One region of the Bradyrhizobium sp. IAR9 genome, then DNA from elsewhere that is predicted to be linked to it. Evidence: predicted binding sites of a transcription regulator. Region 1 holds the regulator's gene; each other region holds the start of a gene.
The links. The regulator LexA, encoded in region 1, represses DNA repair genes until DNA is damaged. The targets are predictions, from matches to a motif close to TGTTCNNNNTGTGTTCNG.
Positions count from the first base shown of each region.

Region 2: a site for LexA is predicted at 4,200-4,217, ahead of GGD67_RS20110 (DUF3072 domain-containing protein). Genes of this name have one in related genera too.
Region 3: a site for LexA is predicted at 3,229-3,246, ahead of uvrA (excinuclease ABC subunit UvrA). Genes of this name have one in related genera too.

Region 1 covers NZ_JACBZW010000010.1:15,710-22,235, forward strand. The annotation lists partial or broken gene GGD67_RS24510 (ComEC/Rec2 family competence protein) at 1-1,012, shown strand, start outside; gene GGD67_RS24515 (GAF domain-containing protein) at 1,022-1,963, opposite strand; gene GGD67_RS24520 (hypothetical protein) at 2,182-2,616, opposite strand; gene lexA (transcriptional repressor LexA) at 3,150-3,851, opposite strand; gene glp (gephyrin-like molybdotransferase Glp) at 4,027-5,238, opposite strand; gene GGD67_RS24535 (hypothetical protein) at 5,287-5,457, opposite strand; gene GGD67_RS24540 (hypothetical protein) at 5,461-5,667, opposite strand; gene GGD67_RS24545 (HAD family phosphatase) at 5,836-6,465, opposite strand; gene GGD67_RS24550 (alpha-hydroxy acid oxidase) at 6,474-6,526, opposite strand, start outside.
Region 2 covers NZ_JACBZW010000007.1:150,476-157,001, reverse strand. The annotation lists gene GGD67_RS20145 (HAMP domain-containing protein) at 1-1,036, shown strand, start outside; gene GGD67_RS20140 (HWE histidine kinase domain-containing protein) at 1,050-2,537, shown strand; gene GGD67_RS20135 (hypothetical protein) at 2,635-2,856, opposite strand; gene GGD67_RS20130 (hypothetical protein) at 2,999-3,256, shown strand; gene GGD67_RS20125 (hypothetical protein) at 3,351-3,599, shown strand; gene GGD67_RS20120 (hypothetical protein) at 3,693-3,899, opposite strand; gene GGD67_RS20115 (hypothetical protein) at 3,917-4,138, opposite strand; gene GGD67_RS20110 (DUF3072 domain-containing protein) at 4,254-4,448, shown strand; gene GGD67_RS20105 (DUF6496 domain-containing protein) at 4,529-4,816, shown strand; gene GGD67_RS20100 (hypothetical protein) at 4,829-5,191, opposite strand; gene GGD67_RS20095 (Do family serine endopeptidase) at 5,463-6,526, opposite strand, start outside.
Region 3 covers NZ_JACBZW010000010.1:178,857-185,382, reverse strand. The annotation lists gene GGD67_RS25345 (outer membrane protein) at 425-1,174, shown strand; gene GGD67_RS25340 (outer membrane protein) at 1,410-2,084, shown strand; gene GGD67_RS25335 (outer membrane protein) at 2,307-3,053, shown strand; gene uvrA (excinuclease ABC subunit UvrA) at 3,342-6,317, shown strand; gene GGD67_RS25325 (DinB family protein) at 6,398-6,526, shown strand, end outside.

The DNA of each region.
Region 1 (6,526 bases):
CATGCCGAACCTGTTTGCGTCCCCCGATCATTCGGCGACAGCGCGGATCGCGCTGTGGGGCGGCCGCGAGATCGCGATGCTGTTCCTGGCCTCGCTGATCGCAGGGCTTGCGACCACGCCCTACGCCGCCTTCCACTTCCACCGCGTCACGCCCTACGGCGTGCTCGCCAACCTCGGCGCGATGCCGGTGGTCTCTGCGCTGGTGATGCCGGCGGGGCTGTTGGGCCTGCTCGCAGCGCCGTTCGGGCTCGACGGCGTGTTCTGGTGGCTGATGGGGATCGGGATCGACTGGATGGTCGCGGTCTCGCGCTGGGTGGCGGCACTGCCGGGCGCGGTCGGCCGCATCCCGGCCTTCGGCATCGCGCCGCTGATCGCAGCGAGCCTGGGGGTCATCGTGATGGGCCTGTTGCGCACGCCCCTGCGCTGGGGCGGTGCCGTGGTGCTGCTGCTTTCCATCGGTTGGGGGCTGTCGGTGCGGCAGCCCGATATCCTGATCGCCGGGGACGGCGCGAGCGTCGCGGTGCGGGGCGCGGACGGGCGTTTGCATCTGATCAGGGCAGGCAAGGACAATTTCCTGCTGAAGGAGTGGTTGTCTGCCGACGCTGATCCGCGCGATGCCGGCAGTAGCGCGCTGGCGAGCGGCATATCGTGCGACGAGTCCGGCTGCGTGACGCCGCTCGCCGACGGACGGCTGGTCGCGCTGGCCTCGCGCATCGACGCGTTGGCGGACGATTGCAGCCGCGCCACGCTGGTGGTGACGTCGCGGCCCGCGCCGCCGGATTGTGCGGCGATGGTGGTGGATCGGCAGCGGCTCGCTCGCCAGGGCGCGCTGGCATTGACGCAGCGCGGCGACGGCTTTTCGGTTCAGGCGGTGAGGGCGAGCGGCACGAACCGCCCGTGGTCACCGGCCGGTGTCGGCGAAGGTGATTTCGACGGCAGCCTCGTGCCGAAGGCGGCTCCCCGCACCCGCGATGCAACGCCATCGGAGACAGACTTGCAGGCCGACGATTGACGCCATCGATTACAGATACCAGGCCAGCACGGCCTCGAGCCTTGCGTTGCCGATGACTGGCAGGGCCACCATCCGGTTCAGCCCGGCTGCGCAGGCCTCGGACCCGGCGATCGAGCCGTCATGGGTGAGATCGTCGTTGAGCGCGGGCATGCCGGTGGCCCAGGCGCCGCCGATGCTGCCTTCGCCTCGGGCAATGGATTTGTCCGCATAGCGTGCGGCAAGGTCGGTCTGCGCGCTGCAATCGCCGGCGCGAAAGACCAGTGCCGAACGGGCCTCGTTCGGGACCCAGATCTCGAAGCGTCGCGCAATCGGCGTTGCCTGCGCCGAGAGGAATGTCAAAACCCAGGTCTGGTCGGTGCCGGTTCGGTAGGGTACGCCGACCCCCAGATTGATCCCGACCTTGGCGGCGTCCTCCCAGCGCAGGAAGCTCTTGGCGTCGTGCAGGTCCTTGATGATCAGCGGCAGGCCCGCCTTCCAGGTGCGTCCGGGCAGGCCGAAGCCGCGAGGAAACCTGGTGTGGCGGGAGTTGAATTCGAACATGTCCGCCGCGCCGTAATAGCCGTCGACGAGGCCCATCTCGTGGGAGAGATCAGGATCGTTGTGCCAGAGCTCGATCGCGCCGACATGCGCCTCGTCGTCGCCGCAGAACAGCACCATCACGGCTTGCAGGAATTCGCCTGCGAACACCGGCACCGCCACGCCGCAGGTGAGGCCGGCCGCGACGGCCTGATCGATCCGCTTGAAATAGGAGTTGGCGAATTTCGTGAGGATGACGGGATGGCCGCAGGCCCAGGCCTTGCCTGGAAGCCCCTCGTCATATCCGAAGTGCAGCTCTTCGCTGACGGCCTTGAACGCGGACAGCCCTTCATCGTAGAGGCCGCCGCCGAATTCCAGCCGCATGCGCGTCCGGTCAGGCACCCAGAGTTCAACGACGCGAATGAAGGTTTTCATCGAGCGTGTCCGCCGCCTCAAACCACGACAGCATCGGTCATTTGGCTGCGGAGCGGACGTTCAAAATTCAGGCAGCACGGCTCAAACTTCGTGCGGCGACGAGGCGAGGCGGCGGCGCTCGCCGATCGAATTTCATGAAACAAAAACCCACCGGGCTCGCCGGCCTCGGCCGGCGACGGCATTTCAATCCTGGCCCTCGGCTTATCGGGCGGAGGGCGTCAGCCGATCGGCAGTCGTGTGACCGTCGGGCGACTGTCGGCGATGATCTGCGGCTTGTGCTCGCGCTCGCCGATCGGCTGGGTCACCGGCAGTTGCAGCACGGTTGCGCGCTGGCCTTCGACCAGTTGCGTCACCAGCACGGATTTGCCGTCCGGGAATTCGATCGCGTCATGATGGCGATCGGGAATGTGCGGATCGATCTTGCCGAACTTGCCGACGCGGGAGTTGACGGTGCGCGTCCAGATCCAGCGGTTGTCGTAACGGACGTCGTCGGCGAAGGCGAGCTCCGTCCCCGGCAGCAGGCAGACCGCGACGGAGAGATCGGCTTCGGAGGCGAAGCCGCGCGTCGAGGTGCCGCGGAATGTTGTCGTAACGATCGTCTCGCCGACTTCTGCGGGGCGCGTCGCGACGGCATGCAGGCTGTAGTCACACATCGGGTGCTCCTCAATGCAGAGATAGCGACCCGCACCTCTTTCGGAGGCGCAGGCCCCTACCAGAGTGGAAGCACGTGACGGTCTGCTCGGTTGTAGGCAAATCTGCGGCTGGGATCCGCGAGCCGCGATCACATTATCTTTTCCATCTTTTCCGAATTTGTTAGGAACAAAGTCGGCTTCCGTGCATTTGGCAGCCGCGTCTCGACAACCGCGCGTGTCAACGACCGGCGGAGTGATGCGCTTGCGCGGCAACGGCTTGCGATGCTGATGTTGCGATCAGCGTTGCTGCGGCTGCACTCAAACGAGCTGCGCATTTGGGCCGTCCCCCCTCGAACTCGAAAGGCCGCGAAGCGATGTTGCGTCGCGCGGCCTGCCGAGGATGTCGCGAAAGGAGGAGGGGCCGGACAATCTGTGCGATACCAGAAAGACTATCCAGCCGGAGCGGACCGTCATCCGCTCCAATCTCTGATCGGCGAGGCCGATCGAAGGCGCGCGCGAGGCGCTAAAGACTTCAGTATCGAGTACTTCCGGTATCAGTACTTGCGATAAAGCCCGATCAGCTTGCCCTGAATCTTCACGCGGTTCGGCGGCAGGATGCGCACCTCATAAGCGGCATTGGCGGGCTCCAGCGCGATCGAGGCGCCGCGGCGGCGGAAGCGCTTGAGCGTGGCTTCCTCGTCGTCGATCAGTGCCACCACGATGTCGCCGGTATCGGCGCTCTCATTGCGCTGGATCAGCGCCATGTCGCCGTCGAGGATGCCGGCCTCGACCATGGAATCACCGCGCACTTCGAGCGCGTAATGCTCGCCGGAGCCGAGCATGTCGGGCGGCACGCTGATCGTGTGGCTGCGGGTCTGCAAAGCCTCGATCGGAGTACCGGCCGCGATGCGGCCCATCACGGGCACCGCAACGGGTCGCTCGCCCTCGTCCGCGGACGGGCTGGAGCTCGCGCGTAGCTTGCCGAGATTGCCCTCGATGACGCTTGGCGTGAAGCCGCGTCGGTTGCCGGCGGCAGCCTGGAGCTCCGGCAGCTTGATCACTTCGATGGCCCGGGCGCGGTTGGGCAGGCGGCGGATGAAGCCGCGCTCCTCGAGCGCGGTGATCAGGCGGTGGATGCCTGACTTCGAGCGCAGGTCGAGCGCATCCTTCATCTCGTCGAAGGACGGCGGCACGCCGCTTTCCTTCAAGCGCTCGCTGATGAACCGCAGAAGCTCGTATTGTTTGCGCGTTAACATCTCGAACAAAGTCCCCCGGTTGATGTCGTTCGATTCCGAGACGATGAGTTCAGCGATAAGCCGCTACATCTCGAAACAAATCATGAACGGACACTATATGTTCGATATGTGTTCCGCAACTGCTTAATTTACCGTGAACAGAACGAAACTCACGGAATGCGTGTGGCGGCGCAGTTCAGACGGGGAGCCGCAGCACCTCGCAGGGGCTGCCGGCCTCGGCCTTCGGCGCAAACGGTGCGCGCACGAGAAGTACCTGTGCTGCAGCAAGATTCGCAAGCAGAGAGGAGTCTTGATGGCTGACGGGAAGGGCGACGAGCGCGCCGTCGTCGCGCTTTTCCAGGCGCGCGCGCAGATAATCCTCGCGCTGGTCGTTGGCGCCGAGATCGCGGCCCAGCACGACGCGCTCGCGATGATGATGAATCACTGAACGGCCCGACAGCGCGCGAATCAGCGGCACCATGAACAGGAAGGCGCAGACGTAGGACGACACGGGATTGCCGGGCAGGCCGATGACGCCCATCGCCCCTAACCGCCCGTGCATCATCGGCTTGCCGGGCCGCATCGCGATCTTCCAGAACGCCATCGCGATGCCTTCGTCCTTGAGCGCCTGCTGGACCAGATCGTGGTCGCCGACCGATGCGCCTCCGGTCGTGACCAGGATGTCGGCGCCGCTTTCACGCGCGCGGCGGATGCCGGCGGTGGTGGCCTCCAGCGTATCGGCGGCGACACCGAGGTCGATGGTCTCGGCGCCTTCGCTGCGGGCGAGCGCGTGCAGGGCATAGCCGTTGGAATAGACGATCTGGCCGTGCCCGGGCGTTGAGCCCGGCATCACCAGTTCGTCGCCGGTGGCGAGAATCGCGACCTTCGGACGGCGGCAAACGGCGAGCTGCGGGTGGTTCATTCCGGCGGCGAGGGCGAGATCGCGCTCCGTCAGACGGGTTCCCTTGCGCAGGAGAACGTCGCCCTCGCGGAAATCGACGCCGGCGGGGCGGATGTGCCGACCCACGATCGCGGCTTCCTTGATCGTTATGTGCTTGCTTTCGGCGATCGTGTCCTCCTGGATCACGACCGCATCCGCGCCGTCGGGAACGACGCCGCCGGTGAAGATCCGCACGGCTTCGCCGGCGCCGACCTTTCCCGTGAACGGACGGCCCGCCGCGACCTCACCGATCATTGTCAGCGTGGAACCCATTGTTGCCGCATCGGCCGCGCGCACGGCATAGCCGTCCATCGCCGACATCGCCTGGGGCGGCTGGGTGCGCCGCGCAGCGACGTCCTGCGCGAGCACGCGATGGTAGGCTTCGTCGAGTGAAACCATCTCTGCAGGCAGCGGCTCTGCACCCGCCAGCACCGCAGCAAGGGCGTCGGAAACCGGCATCAAGGCCACGGCGAAACTCCTGCTCGGCACGTTCGGATGAAATGTTCCGACAGTCTTCTAGCCGAGCGCGGGGGCAGAGGCAAAATGGCGGAGCGGGCAGGATTTATCCTGCCGCTTCCAGCCCAGGATGGAAGGCAGGCTCAGGCTTGGCATGATCCAGAGAACGAGACCGATCGGCAGGAGGGTGGCCATGGCGAGGACGAGAATGACGAGCGCCACGGCCAGCATCGCTCAACTCCCGCTCGGCCGGTCCGGCCCGGCGTCCAGCGCGACGTCGGGAGCCTTCGGGCCTTGATCCTTGTCGGGCAGCGGATCGGCCTGGGATTTCAGGTCGGCGGCCTTGCTGATCAGCTTGGCGGAAAGGTCAGAATCCGAGGTGGTTCTTGCGAATTCAAGCAGGAGAGAGGCTTGCTTGGTGAGATAGGTTTTGCCCAGCACGTGCATAAGTCCGGTGTAGAAGTCCCAACGGACTCAAGAGTCCGTAAGGGGCCATTCCGTTCCCGGAACTCCGTACAAAAATGCACAAAGCGCTCTGGTTCCTCATTTTGGGCAAAATTGGTTCCGGAAGACTTGGCGACATTGGCGTCTCCCGCTGCGCGGAGATCGTCAGATGCCCAATGCCTTCAAGGCGTTCCCGACGTCGCGCGGCGACGTCACATGCACCGCTGTCAGCCCGCGCGACCGCGCGCCTTCAACATTCTCGGCGAGATCGTCGAAGAAAACGATACGTCCTGCGGGCACGCCGATGGCGGCGACGACATGGTCGAAGGCTTCCGCATCCGGTTTGCGCAGGCCGATGCTGGACGACAGATATAGCGCGCGGAAATGGCCGAGCAGTTCGCCGTATTCCTTCGAGAAATAGTCGACATGCGGCCGGTTGGTGTTGGAGAAGGCGTAGAGCGGCATCTGCTTCGCCGCGCGCGGCAGCAGCTCGGCGATGTCAGGCATCTCGCCGGCGAAGATCGCGTTCCAGCCTTCCAGGAACTGGGCGTCCGAAATGCCGATACCGAGCGAAGCACGCAGCGAGGCGAAATAGTCCTCGTCGCTGATCTTGCCGACCTCGTGCAGCCGGTAAGCCTCGTCACGCACATAGCGCGCGACGATGGCCTCGGGCTGGCAGCCGGCATGTCCCGCCCAGCAGGCGATCGCCTTGGAGAAGTCGATGTCGAGCACCACGCGCCCGAGATCGAACAGCAGCGCATCCGCGCTGCCGGGAGAAAGCGAGTTCACTTGCATCCTTTCACTCAGTATCGATACGGATCGTGATCGAACAGCGGGAATGCGCTGAACACGCTCG
Region 2 (6,526 bases), on a different contig from region 1:
GAGAGCAGTCTCGCTCGACGTGTTCCTGCCTGACATGCTCGGCTGGACCGTGCTGAGCCAGCTCAAGCACAACCCGCTGACCCGCCACATCCCCGTGCAGATCATCACGCTCGACGAGGACCGCCAGCATGCGCTGGCCCGTGGCGCGTTCTCCTTCGTCAACAAGCCGACGACGACCGAAGGCGTCTCGGCGGCGCTGACGCAGATCAAGGAATATGCGCGTCCCAGGCGCAAGCGGCTCCTGATCGTCGAGGACAACGAGGCCGAGCAGCTTTCGATCCGCGAGCTGCTGCACCACGACGACATCGAGATCGTGACCACCGACACCGGCGCCGGCGCGCTGTCGACGCTGCGCGAGGCGCCCTGCGACTGCGTGGTGCTCGACCTCAGGCTGCCCGACATGAGCGGCTTCGAGGTGCTGGACCAGATCCGCAACGATGAGGCGCTGTCCAACGTTCCGGTCGTGGTCTTCACCGGCCGCGAACTCTCGGCGGAGGAGGATGCGGAACTCCACACCATGGCGCGCAGCATCGTGGTCAAGGGCGTGGAATCGCCCGAGCGCCTGCTCGACGAGACCGCGCTGTTCCTGCACCGCGTGATCACGGAGCTTCCGGTCGAGAAGCAGCGCATGCTGGAGAAGCTGAACAGTTCCGACGAGGATTTGATCGGCAAGACCGCGCTTCTCGTCGACGACGACGCCCGCAACATCTTCGCGCTGTCGAGCGTGCTGGAACGGCGCGGCATGAAGGTGCTGACCGCCACGACCGGCAGTGAAGCCGTCACCCTGGTCGAATCCAATCCGGAGATCGCCATCGTTCTGATGGACATCATGATGCCGCAGATGGATGGCTACCAGACCATCGGCGTCATTCGCGAAAACCCGGCCTTCGCCCGCCTTCCGATCATCGCGCTGACCGCCAAGGCGATGAAGGGTGACCGGGAAAAGTGCCTTGAAGCCGGCGCGTCCGATTACCTCGCCAAACCCGTCAACACCGATCAATTGCTGCTTGCGATCCGCATGTGGCTGCACCGCTGAGTTGGGCCCGCGAATGGACCACGAAAAGGTCAACATCCTGCTCGTCGACGACCAGCCGGCCAAGCTGCTCGCCTATGAGGTGATCCTGAAGGAACTCGGCGAGAACCTCGTGATCGCTTCGTCTGGACGCGAGGCGCTGGAGGTGCTGCTCAAGACCGAGATCGCGGTGATCCTGGTCGACGTCTGCATGCCCGAGCTCGACGGCTTCGAGCTCGCCGCGATGATCCGCGAGCATCCGCGCTTCCAGAAGACCGCGATGATCTTCATCTCCGCCATCCAGGTCAGCGACATCGACCGGTTGCGCGGCTACGAGATGGGCGCGGTCGACTACGTGCCGGTCCCGGTCGTGCCGGAGGTGCTGCGCGCCAAGATCAAGGTGTTTGCCGAGCTGTACCGCAAGACCCGCGAGCTGGAACGGCTGAACCAGGAGCTCGAGGACCGCGTCCGCGCGCGCACCGCGGAACTGGAGAACTCCACCGCGAAGCTGCGCGAAAGCGAGCAGCGGCGCAGCATGGCGATCGCCGCCGGCAAGATGGGTTCCTGGGATTGGGACTGGATCAGCGGCGACTGGATGTGGGACGAAGGGCAGTATCGCATCTTTGGCGTCGGCCCGGAGAGCTTCGAGGTCAATCCGGCCAACGTTCAGGCGCTGTTGCATCCCGACGACGTCGATCAGTTGCGCAAGGCGATCGCCGAGTTCAACAAGGGCACGCGGGCCTATGAGACCGAGTTTCGCATTGTGCGGCCCGACGGTGAGGTGCGCTGGTGCGTCGGCACGGCGGCCGCGACGGTCGACGACAGCGGTCGTGTCGTGCGCGTGAGCGGTGTCACCGTGGACATCACCGAACGCAAGCGAGCCGAGGAACGGCAGAATCTGCTGGCGCGGGAAGTCGATCATCGCGCCAAGAATGCGCTGGCGCTGGCGCAGTCCATCGTGCGCCTCACCCGTGCCGACGAGGTCAAGGCCTATGTCAATGCCGTCGAGGGACGCATCAATGCGCTGGCGCGCGTGCACACCATCCTGTCGCTGTCGAGCTGGCAGGGCGCGGAGCTCTCCAAGCTGATCGACGAGGAGCTTGCGCCCTATTCGCTCGGCGGCCAGATCGTATTGGCGGGTCCGGAGGTCCAGTTGGTGCCGGCGACGGCTCAGACGCTGGCGCTCGCGTTGCACGAGCTCTTCACCAACTCGGCCAAGTATGGCGCACTCTCGACCAGGTCGGGACGGCTCATGATCGGCTGGCAGGTCGAGGACCAGCTGCTGACGCTGAGGTGGGAAGAGTCCGGCGGTCCGCTCGTCATGACCCCGAAATCTCGCGGCTTCGGCACGCGGAGCCTGCTTGCGAGCGTCGAGTCCCAGCTCGGTGGACAGGCGCAATTCGATTGGCGAGCCGAAGGACTGTTGTGCCGCCTCGAGGTGCCGCTGACACGCAAGACGGCGACGACCGCACCCGGAAAATTCGACGCCCCCGGCTCCGCCGAATTGCAACGCGCCTCGGGCTGAAGCGCGATGCGATCAGGATGAATCGTCATCGCGCTTTGGGTCGTTATTCGAGCATGATCTTTTCGGAAAACCGCTGCGCACTTTTCCGGATCATGCTTTAGCCCGACGCCGCCATCCTGGTTTGCCGCGCCGGCCGCGCTTCCTCGGCAAGGCGGCCTTCGAGCCAGGCTTCCGTCTGAGCGAGATCGCGTAGCGCCCTCGCGTAGCGGCGGGCCGCACTTCGCTCCGCGCCGCGCGGCAGTTTGCGGGCCTTGCTCAGCATGTCCGCAGCCGCGTTGCGATAGGCCAGCGAGCGGTAAAGAAAGACTACCTTACCCATATCGAATGTTCCCGTTTTGCCGACGCTTATCCTCGCAGGCCCGGCATGAACGTCGGATGAAGCCGGTGATGACAATTCCTTCATGCGTTTGGAACCGGTGAATATCGTCCGCGTTTGCATGTCAGTTCGGGATGCAGTTCCCATGCGCGCAAAAAAGTCGTCGGACCTGATCTCTCCCACCGGCCTCATCAAGCTGATGACGCATGCGATGATGGGCGCAGCCCTCGGCCTCGCCTTCAGTCTCGCGCTGATCCTGTCCAATCCCGCCGTCGCCAGGCTGCTCGATCACGGCGGAAGCCAGGCCGTAATCGTCTTCGCCCTCACATTGGTGACGACGTTCGCGATCGGCGCGACACTCACCGGCGTCGTGTTCATCCTCGCTGAGGACAAGCAATCTTGAAGCGCGCGTGCGCGCGGCAGATGCGTTTGTCGGGAACTCCTTCGGCAAATGGAGGTTGGCTGCCTGCGTCAATTTAACTCAGGGAGTTCCCCGCATGACAACGGCCAAGCTCGTTCTCACCGCAATGTTGGCCACCGGCCTCGCCGCCGCGCCGCTCGCCGCACAGGCCAAGTCGCACAAGGCGAAACACGGATCATCGATGTCGTCCTCGCAGACCACGGGCGCCAACACCAAGGCCTCGAAGGGCGCGGATCCTTCCGGCCAGGGCGGCTCCGGTCCCGGCTCGGACCAGGGCGGCACCATGACGAACCAGAGCAGCAAGGGCATGAGCAATACCAAGTGAGCTCAGGCCGACACGACATCAAAAGCCCCGCCGCGACGCGGGGCTTTTTTCTTGTTTCTTGAGCCAACATCGTCGAGCGCCCGCGTCAGCTCATTACGGGCGACGCGTTTCAGAGTTGAGCGCGCGGTTCGCAGCATTCGTCTTCACGAGTTGTTCGAGCTGCGCCCGCTTGCGTCCGATCAGAAGTTGGGCCGCAGCATCGTCGAGCCCCGCACGCTGCAATTGCCGGATGGCCGAGCCCAATTCGAGAATCTCGGCGCGCAACCTCAAGATCCGGTAAGTGTCCGGGTCTTCCTCCATGGCGCCCCCCAAAAGGTTCAGCGCCGCGTGCTCGCGCGCTCGGGACTAACGACTGTCTTCACGAGACGAAGGCGCACCCGGTCGCGAACGTCAGGCAGGACATCGCCGCCGCCAGCAGCCTTCCATTCGCCGATCAGCAAATTGACCTTCCGGCGCAAATCCATCTGCGCCAAGGCCTGCTGGACGCAATTGCGGTCGCCGTTGATGAGATCGCGCACGGAGGCCTCGACGCCGGCCATCTCAACCCTCAAGGCGCTGATTTTACGTCGAATTTCATTAATTCTGTTGTCCATGGCTTGTTAGAACAAAATAAGAACATATAGTCAAGTCGCGATTTCAGAGCGGAGAAGCGACATGCAGGTTCAAGGCAAATACGACGCCAGGGTTTTCCTCGCCGAGCAGATGACACGGACGCAGGGGCTCAGGCTGAAACGGCTGAGTGAAGAAGCGTATCAGCCCGCACAATATGCGCGCGATCTGTCCTTCAGCGAGGCCGCACGTCGCATCCAGGTGCTGGAAGCCGAGATCGAGCTGGCGAATTCCTTCTAGGCTGCGCCTGGAACGCTGTCCGCGTCCTTCGGGAACCATGCCCGTGTCGAATGGTTCTCCCCGGCCAAGGGAGAACATGCATGGCACGCAAGGCAAAGAAACGCCGCTACTCGCGCAGCTCCGGCAGCGATGTCGAAAGCGAGATGCGACGCTACAAGAAGGGCACGGCAAAGAGCGGTCGCAAAGGCCGAGGCGGACGCGTGAAGAGCCGCAAGCAGGCGATCGCGATCGGACTGTCGAAGGCACGCAAGAAGGGCAAGAAGGTCCCGAAGAAGGCTGCCAAGAAGACTTCCAAGAAGACGTCGAAGAAGAGGACGACGAAGAAGACAAGCAAGAAATCGTCGAAGCGCAAATCCAGCAAGCGCTGACGGTGGCCCGCGTCAGATCATGCTGCCCGGCATGAAGCAGCGGATCGAAACCCCGAACGCGGTCTTCACCGGCCACACCATGGTGCGGCCGGCCCGGTTCGGCTCGGTGATGACGGCTTCGTCCGGCACCTCGATCCACTCGCCGTCGAGACGCACGCGATAATGCCCGTTATGCGACTCCCAGTCGGGATCGGCGACGGCAAAGCCATCCGCATCCGAGCAGCACGGACCAAGGTGGCTGCGCAAACTGTCGAACCAGGGCTTCAGGGGTGAATCCGCGTAGCGGCCGTCGTCCCGCCCGAGAGCGTCTCCGCCCCACAGCACGAATGGCGCCACGAGCAGCGCACTCCTCAGCGAGAGCTTCAATCGATCCATGTCGGCACCGATCAAATGCGAACCAGCGGCCAGTTCCAGAAGCCGGCGGCAAGTTCGAAGTTCCACGCTTGCGTCCCGGTGGCATCGTTGCCACCGGCGACCTGCACGGTTCGGAACTTTGATGAGCGAACACGGCTTTTTCGGACGAACCGCGTCATCGTCGCTGCCGTTAACGAGAATGTTATCGATCGCTTCCCGGCAGTCCTGAAGCCGAACGGAAAAGGCGGCCACGAGGGCCGCCTTTCTTGATCTATGCCGATCGAGGTTCGCCTCAGGCGAGTGGGACCGCGACGAAGCGGGTCGCCTGTGCGCCTCTGACCTGCAACAGCACGCTACGCTTGCCGGACGATTTGGCCTGCGCCAGCTCGGAACGGACGTCGCCGACATTGGCGACGGCCTTGCCGCCGACATTGAGGATGACGTCGCCAGTCTGGATGCCGCGCTGCGCCGCAGGCCCTTGCGGATCGACTTCGGTGACGACAACGCCCTTCTGGCCAGCGCCCTGGACGTCACCGGCCGGAGCCAAAGCAAGACCGAGGCGCGGCGTGCCGGGGCCCGGCTGGTCCTTGCCAACATCGGCCTTGGCCTGCCTTTCGTTCGGCAGTTCGCCGAGCGCGAGCGTCACCGTCTTGCTGTCGCCTTTGTGGAAGACGTCGAGCTTCACTGAGCTGCCAGGCGCAAGGGTCGCGATCGTGCGGGCGAGGTCGCGGGAATCCCTGATCGCGGTGCCGTTGACGGCGGTGATGACGTCACCCGCCTCGATGCCGGCCTTCGCCGCCGGGCTGCCATCCTGGGGATTGTCGACGATCGCACCGCGCGCCTCCTTCAGGCCGAGGCTGTCGGCAATCTCGGCGGTAACCGGCTGCACTTGCACGCCGAGCCAGCCACGGGTCACCGCGCCCTTGTCCTTCAGCTGCGCGACGACGAGCTTTGCGGTCGAGGCCGGAATGTCGAAGCCGATGCCGACCGAACCGCCGGAGGGCGAGAAGATCGCAGTGTTCACGCCGATCACGTTGCCGTTCATGTCGAAGGCCGGGCCGCCGGAATTGCCCTTGTTGATGGGCGCATCGATCTGGATGAAGTCGTCATAGGGGCCGTTGCCGATGTCACGGCCGCTGGCCGAGACGATGCCGGCAGTCACGGTGCCGCCGAGGCCGAAGGGATTGCCGACCGCGACCACCCAGTCGCCGATGCGCGGCTTCTGGTCGGAGAATTTGACGAACGGAAAATCCTTCTTGCCGTCGACCTTGATCAGCGCGAGATCGGTCTTCGGATCGGTGCCGACGACCTTGGCGGTGTAGCTCGTGCCGTCATCCATGGTCACCTGCACCGACT
Region 3 (6,526 bases), 160 kb from region 1:
CTGAATTTCCTAAGGCCGAGCGCGCTGCCCGCGTTCCTCTGCGCCCTGTTAAGGCGACCCTATACGCTTGCAGGGGCTGATCAGCCCATCACCCCCGAGGTTATCCCCACATATAGCACCGACCGGCGATCCGTTCCAGATTTGTTCCTCCAGAAATCGCCGCCAAATGTGGAGACGCGATGGCATCCAGATGGCGCTGCGATGGCAATCGGGATGGAACCAAATCGGGTTCCCGTGAACGGCAAAAACTACTTAACATTCATTAAGTTAGAGGTAGGTCGATTACATCCAACTGTTGCACTCCGGGCACGGACTCTGCCGCAGAATCGAGCTATCGTCGTGCCTGGAATTGATGCAATGGGCCTCGCGCCTGATCGTCCGCCTTGGGGAACTCAGAGAGGCGGACACGACTGGGGAGATTACAGTGAAGAAGATTTTGTTTGGCTTCGCCGGCGCGGTTGCGCTGACCCTCTCGGCTCCGGCCGGTGCTGCGGATCTCGCAGCGCGTCCCTATACAAAGGCGCCGGTCGCGCCCCCCGCTCCGATCTATACCTGGACCGGCTTCTACCTCGGTGTGCAGGGCGGTGGTGCCTGGGGCCGCAGCGACGAAACCTTCTTTGGCGGTCCGAATACGGCGCTCTTTGCGGGAAGTCAGAACTACGACACCACCGGCGGCTTTGTCGGTGGCGTGGTCGGCTACAACTGGCAGGCGGCCAACTGGGTGTTCGGCATCGAGGGCGACTATCATTGGGCTGACATCAACGGTCGTTCGGCCGAGATCAATGCCGGCCTCGGCGACACCTATTTCACGAGAATCCGCGGCTTCGGCGACATCAAGGGCCGTCTCGGCTACTCGACCGGCCCCGCTCTCTTCTTCGTCAGCGGCGGCGCTGCGGTCGGCGACATTCAGCATCGCTACGATGGCATCCCCGGAAACGTCTTCATCCAGAACAACACCCGCTGGGGTTGGACCGTCGGCGCCGGCGCGGAATACATGTTCGCTCCGAACTGGTCGGCCAAGGTCGAATACAACTATATCGACTTCGGCAAGAGCACGATTCAGTATAGCCCCGTCGTGACCAACCGGTCCGAGTGGACCGATACCGTCCACACGGTCAAGGCAGGCGTGAACTATCACTTCAACTGGGGTGCGCAGGGCGTCGCGCGGTACTGATATCCCTCTGACATCATTGACGTCTAAGGCCGGCCTCGCGCCGGCCTTTTTCGTTTGGCGAGACATGAACGGGGGGCAATAAGTCAGTAACCATCACCTTTTCGACTGCTGTGGCTTTTCGGAGACACAACTTGCGGCTTTAGTGGTGTAAGCACGGCATTAGTTGGGCCGTTGAGTCCGCTGCCCTTCCGGTCAGGAAGGCAACAACAGAAACTGGGACTGGGATTAGTTGAAAATGAAGAAGGTTTTGTTGGCTTCGGCCTGTTTGTTCGCTCTCGCTGCGCCCGCTTCGGCGGCCGACCTCGCAGCCCGCCCCTACACCAAGGCTCCGATCGCTCCGGCGGCTGCCGTCTACAACTGGACCGGCTTCTATCTCGGTATCGTCGGTGGCGGCGCCTGGGAAAACGCTTCCGGCGACCCGAAGATGAAGGGTGGCTTCGTCGGCGGCACCGCCGGCTACAACTGGCAGGCCGGCAACGTCGTGTTCGGCATCGAGGCCGACGGTTCCTGGGCTGACGTCAGCGCCTCGGCGACTGCTCTCGGCATCACCGTGTCGTCCAAGACCGACGCGCTCGGCACCGTCCGCGGCCGCATCGGCTGGGCCGTCAACAACGTGCTGTTCTACGGCACCGGTGGTTACGCCTGGATCGACAACAAGGTCAGCGTCAGCGCGCTCGGCGTGACTGTCTCCGACAGCAAGTTCCACTCGGGCTGGACCGTCGGCGCCGGCGTCGAGGCGTTCTTCGCTCCGCAGTGGTCGGTCAAGGGCGAGTACCTCTATCGCAGCCTCGGCGGCGAGACCTACTTCTCCGGTCTCGGCGCTCCGGTCACCACCGGCACGCTCAACTTCCACACCGTGCAGGTCGGCGTGAACTATCACTTCGGCGCCCCGGTTGTTGCCAAGTACTAAGCTACACTTCAACGCCTCGCGTTACGAAAGGCCGGCCTCGCGCCGGCCTTTTTGTTTTTTGCGCGCCAACCGACTCGCTCGCGTTTTCGCAGAGATGTGGCCCCCGGGTGACACAACCTTTGGCTTTAATGGTGTAAAGCAATGACATTAGTCGGGTCATCGGTCCGCTGGCTCTTCCGCTTTTCGGAGGTCCAGAAAGAGAAACGGAACTGGGGAATGGATATGAAGAAGCTTTTGCTGGCTTCGGCCAGCTTGTTCGCACTTAGCGCGTTGGCACCCGCCTCGGCGGCCGATTTGGCGGCCCGCCCCTACACCAAGGCTCCGGTCGCGCCGATCGCGATGTACAATTGGAGCGGTTTCTACATCGGTATCAACGGCGGCGGCGCCTCGAGCCGCAACTGCTGGGACGTCAACAATATCTTCGGCATTGCCGGTCCGGACACGGCTGAAGGCTGTCACAATGCGACCGGCGGCGTCGTCGGCGGCCAGGTCGGCTACCGCTGGCAGTCGGCCAATTGGGTGTTCGGCCTCGAAGCTCAGGGCGACTGGGCCAACCTGAAGGGCTCGAATACGAGCTTGGTGCTTGGCCCGCTGGTCAACCAGACCAAGATCGACGCAATTGGCCTGTTCACCGGCCAGGTCGGCTATGCCTGGAACAACGTGCTCTGGTACGTGAAGGGTGGCGCGGCCGTCACGCACGCCAAATATAACGGTCTGCTGGGTGGCGTCGTTCTCGACAGCGCGAGCGAGACCCGCTGGGGTGGCGCGGTCGGCACCGGCATCGAATTCGGCTTCGCACCGAACTGGTCTGTTGCGATCGAATACGACCATCTGTTCATGGGCAAGCGCAACAACTCGTTCACGATCCTCGGCGTCAACGACCGCATCGACCGGATCAAGCAGGACGTCGACATGGGCACCGTCCGCCTCAACTACACCTTCGGCGGCCCCGTGGTCGCCCGGTATTGATCTGAAGTCCTGATCGCTACCGACGTCCCTTCGTCACGAAAGGCCGGCCTTGCGCCGGCCTTTTTGTTTTTGCGAGCACGCTAGTCGCGCAGTTCCGCAACGCTCCTGCTGCCAGATGCCGCCAGCGCGCCAACATTCCGTTGACGATTCGCAAGTCCCACTGGAAATCCGTCTCCGTTCTTCCTACGTTCGCTGACAACCCCATCGGCGCCGATCCCGGTTCCGGGCGAGCGCGCCTTTTTTATTGGCGCGGTCGCGCACCCATGGGATTCCTTGAGGGCAACTCGGATGGATGAAGTGATCAAGGCGAAGCGCCAACAACAGAACGCGGGCTCCAGCCTGCGCGCAATTACGATCCGTGGCGCGCGCGAGCACAACCTCAAGAACATCGACGTCGAGATTCCCCGCGACAAGCTGGTGGTGTTCACCGGTCTCTCCGGCTCCGGCAAATCCTCGCTCGCCTTCGACACGATCTATGCCGAGGGCCAGCGCCGCTACGTCGAATCGCTGTCGGCCTATGCGCGCCAGTTCCTCGAGATGATGCAGAAGCCTGATGTCGACCAGATCGACGGCCTGTCGCCGGCGATCTCGATCGAGCAGAAGACGACGTCGAAGAACCCGCGCTCCACCGTCGGCACCGTGACCGAGATCTATGACTACATGCGCCTGCTCTGGGCGCGCGTCGGCGTGCCCTATTCGCCGGCGACCGGCCTGCCGATCGAGAGCCAGACCGTCTCGCAGATGGTCGACCGCGTGCTGGCGCTGCCCGAGGGCACCCGCCTCTATCTGCTCGCGCCCGTCGTGCGCGGCCGCAAGGGCGAGTACCGCAAGGAGCTCGCCGAATGGCTCAAGAAGGGCTTTCAGCGCGTCAAGATCGACGGCACTTTCCATGAGCTCGCCGAGGCGCCGACGCTCGACAAGAAATTCCCGCACGACATCGACGTCGTCGTCGACCGTATCGTGGTGCGCGCCGACATCGGCCAGCGCCTCGCCGAGAGCTTTGAGACCGCGCTGAAGCTCGCCGAGGGCCTTGCCGTCGTCGAGTTCGCCGACGCACCCGCGGCCGCGCCCGCGGAAGAGAAAAAGAAGACGGCGAAGATCCACGACAAGAGCGGCCCCGAGCGCATCCTGTTCTCGGAAAAGTTCGCCTGCCCGGTCTCCGGCTTCACCATCCCCGAGGTCGAGCCGCGCCTGTTCTCGTTCAACAACCCCTACGGCGCGTGTCCGGCCTGCGGCGGCCTCGGCGTCGAGCAGCATGTCGACGAAGACCTCGTCATCCCCGACAAGGAGCTCGCGATCGGCAAGGGCGCGATTGCGCCCTGGGCCAAGTCGTCGTCGCCCTATTACGTGCAGACGCTGACCGCGCTCGGCAAGCACTACAAGTTCACGCTGACCACCAAGTGGAAGGACCTGGCCAAGAAGACGCAGAACGCCATCCTCCACGGCTCCGGCGAGGACGAGATCAAGTTCTCCTACGAGGACGGGGTGCGCTCCTACGACACCAAGAAGCCGTTCGAGGGCGTCATCACCAACATCAACCGCCGCTATCGCGAGACCGAGAGCGAGTGGGCGCGCGAGGAGCTGGCGAAGTATTTCCACGACGTGCCCTGCGAGGGCTGCAAGGGCTTTCGGCTCAAGCCCGAGGCGCTCTGCGTCAAGATCGGCGGCAAGCATATCGGCGAGATTTCCGAGCTGTCCGTGAAGGGCGCCGGTGCATGGTTCGAGACCGTGCCGGAGGCGCTGAACGCGCAGCAGAACGAGATCGCCGGCCGCATCCTGAAGGAAATCCGCGAGCGCCTGACCTTCCTGCTCGACGTCGGCCTCAACTACCTCACGCTGTCCCGCTCCTCCGGCACGCTGTCCGGCGGCGAGAGCCAGCGCATCCGCCTGGCCTCGCAGATCGGCTCGGGCCTGACCGGTGTGCTCTACGTGCTGGACGAGCCCTCGATCGGCCTGCACCAGCGCGACAACGCGCGCCTGCTCGACACCCTCAAGCGGCTGCGCGACCTCGGCAACACCGTGATCGTGGTCGAGCATGACGAGGACGCCATTCTGCTCGCCGACCACGTCCTCGACATCGGCCCCGGCGCCGGCATGCATGGCGGCAACATCATTGCCGAAGGCACGCCCGCCGAGATCATGCGCAACCCGAAATCGCTGACCGGCAAGTACCTGACCGGCGAGCTCGAGGTCGAGGTGCCGGAGCGGCGCCCGCCGAACCACCGCCGCACCATCAAGGTGGTCAACGCGCGCGGCAACAATCTCAAGAACGTCACCGCCGAAATTCCGCTCGGCCTGTTCACCGCCGTCACCGGCGTGTCCGGCGGCGGCAAGTCGACGCTGCTGATCGACACGCTCTACAAGTCCATCGCCCGCAAGCTGAACAATGCCAGCGAGGGCGCCGCCCCGCATGACCGCATCGAGGGCCTCGAGCACATCGACAAGATCATCGATATCGACCAGTCGCCGATCGGCCGCACCCCGCGCTCGAACCCTGCAACCTATACCGGCGCCTTTACGCCGATCCGCGAATGGTTCGCCGGCCTGCCCGAGTCCAAGGCGCGCGGCTACGAGCCCGGCCGCTTCTCCTTCAACGTCAAGGGCGGCCGCTGCGAGGCCTGCCAGGGCGACGGCGTCATCAAGATCGAGATGCACTTCCTGCCCGACGTCTACGTCACCTGCGACGTCTGCAAGGGCAAGCGCTACAACCGCGAGACGCTCGAAGTCCTGTTCAAGGGCAAGTCAATCGCCGACGTGCTCGACATGACCGTCGAGGAAGCCGCCGAGTTCTTCAAGGCGGTGCCGCGCGTGCGCGAGACTTTTCAAACCTTGCACCGCGTCGGTCTCGATTACATTCACGTGGGCCAACAGGCGACAACACTCTCGGGCGGTGAAGCGCAACGCGTCAAATTGGCAAAAGAGCTGTCCAAGCGCGCCACCGGCCGCACGCTCTACATCCTGGACGAGCCGACCACCGGCCTGCATTTCCACGACGTCAAGAAGCTCCTGGAGGTGCTGCACGAGCTGGTCGCGCAGGGCAACACGGTCGTCGTCATCGAGCACAATCTCGAAGTCATCAAGACCGCCGACTGGGTCATCGACCTCGGCCCCGAAGGCGGCGACGGCGGCGGCGAGATCGTCGCCTGGGGCCCGCCGGAAGACATCGCCAAGGCGCCGCGGAGCTACACCGGCAAATTCCTGGAGCCGGTGCTGAAGAAGGCACGGAAGCCGAAGCGAAGGAGCACGAGCGAGGCGGCGGAGTAGCAGCTTTGCATTGAAGCCGCAGCGCTGTAGGGCGGATTAGCGTAGCGTAATCCGCCACTATCCGATCGGGACGAACCAACATGTCCGCTGGACTCGTGCAGACCTATCGCGCCTTCGCCCACAACAATGCCTGGGCCAACCATCGGCTGCTCTCGGCTTGCGCCGCGCTGTCCCAGGTTGAATTCGAAGCCCACCGCACCGGCTTCTTT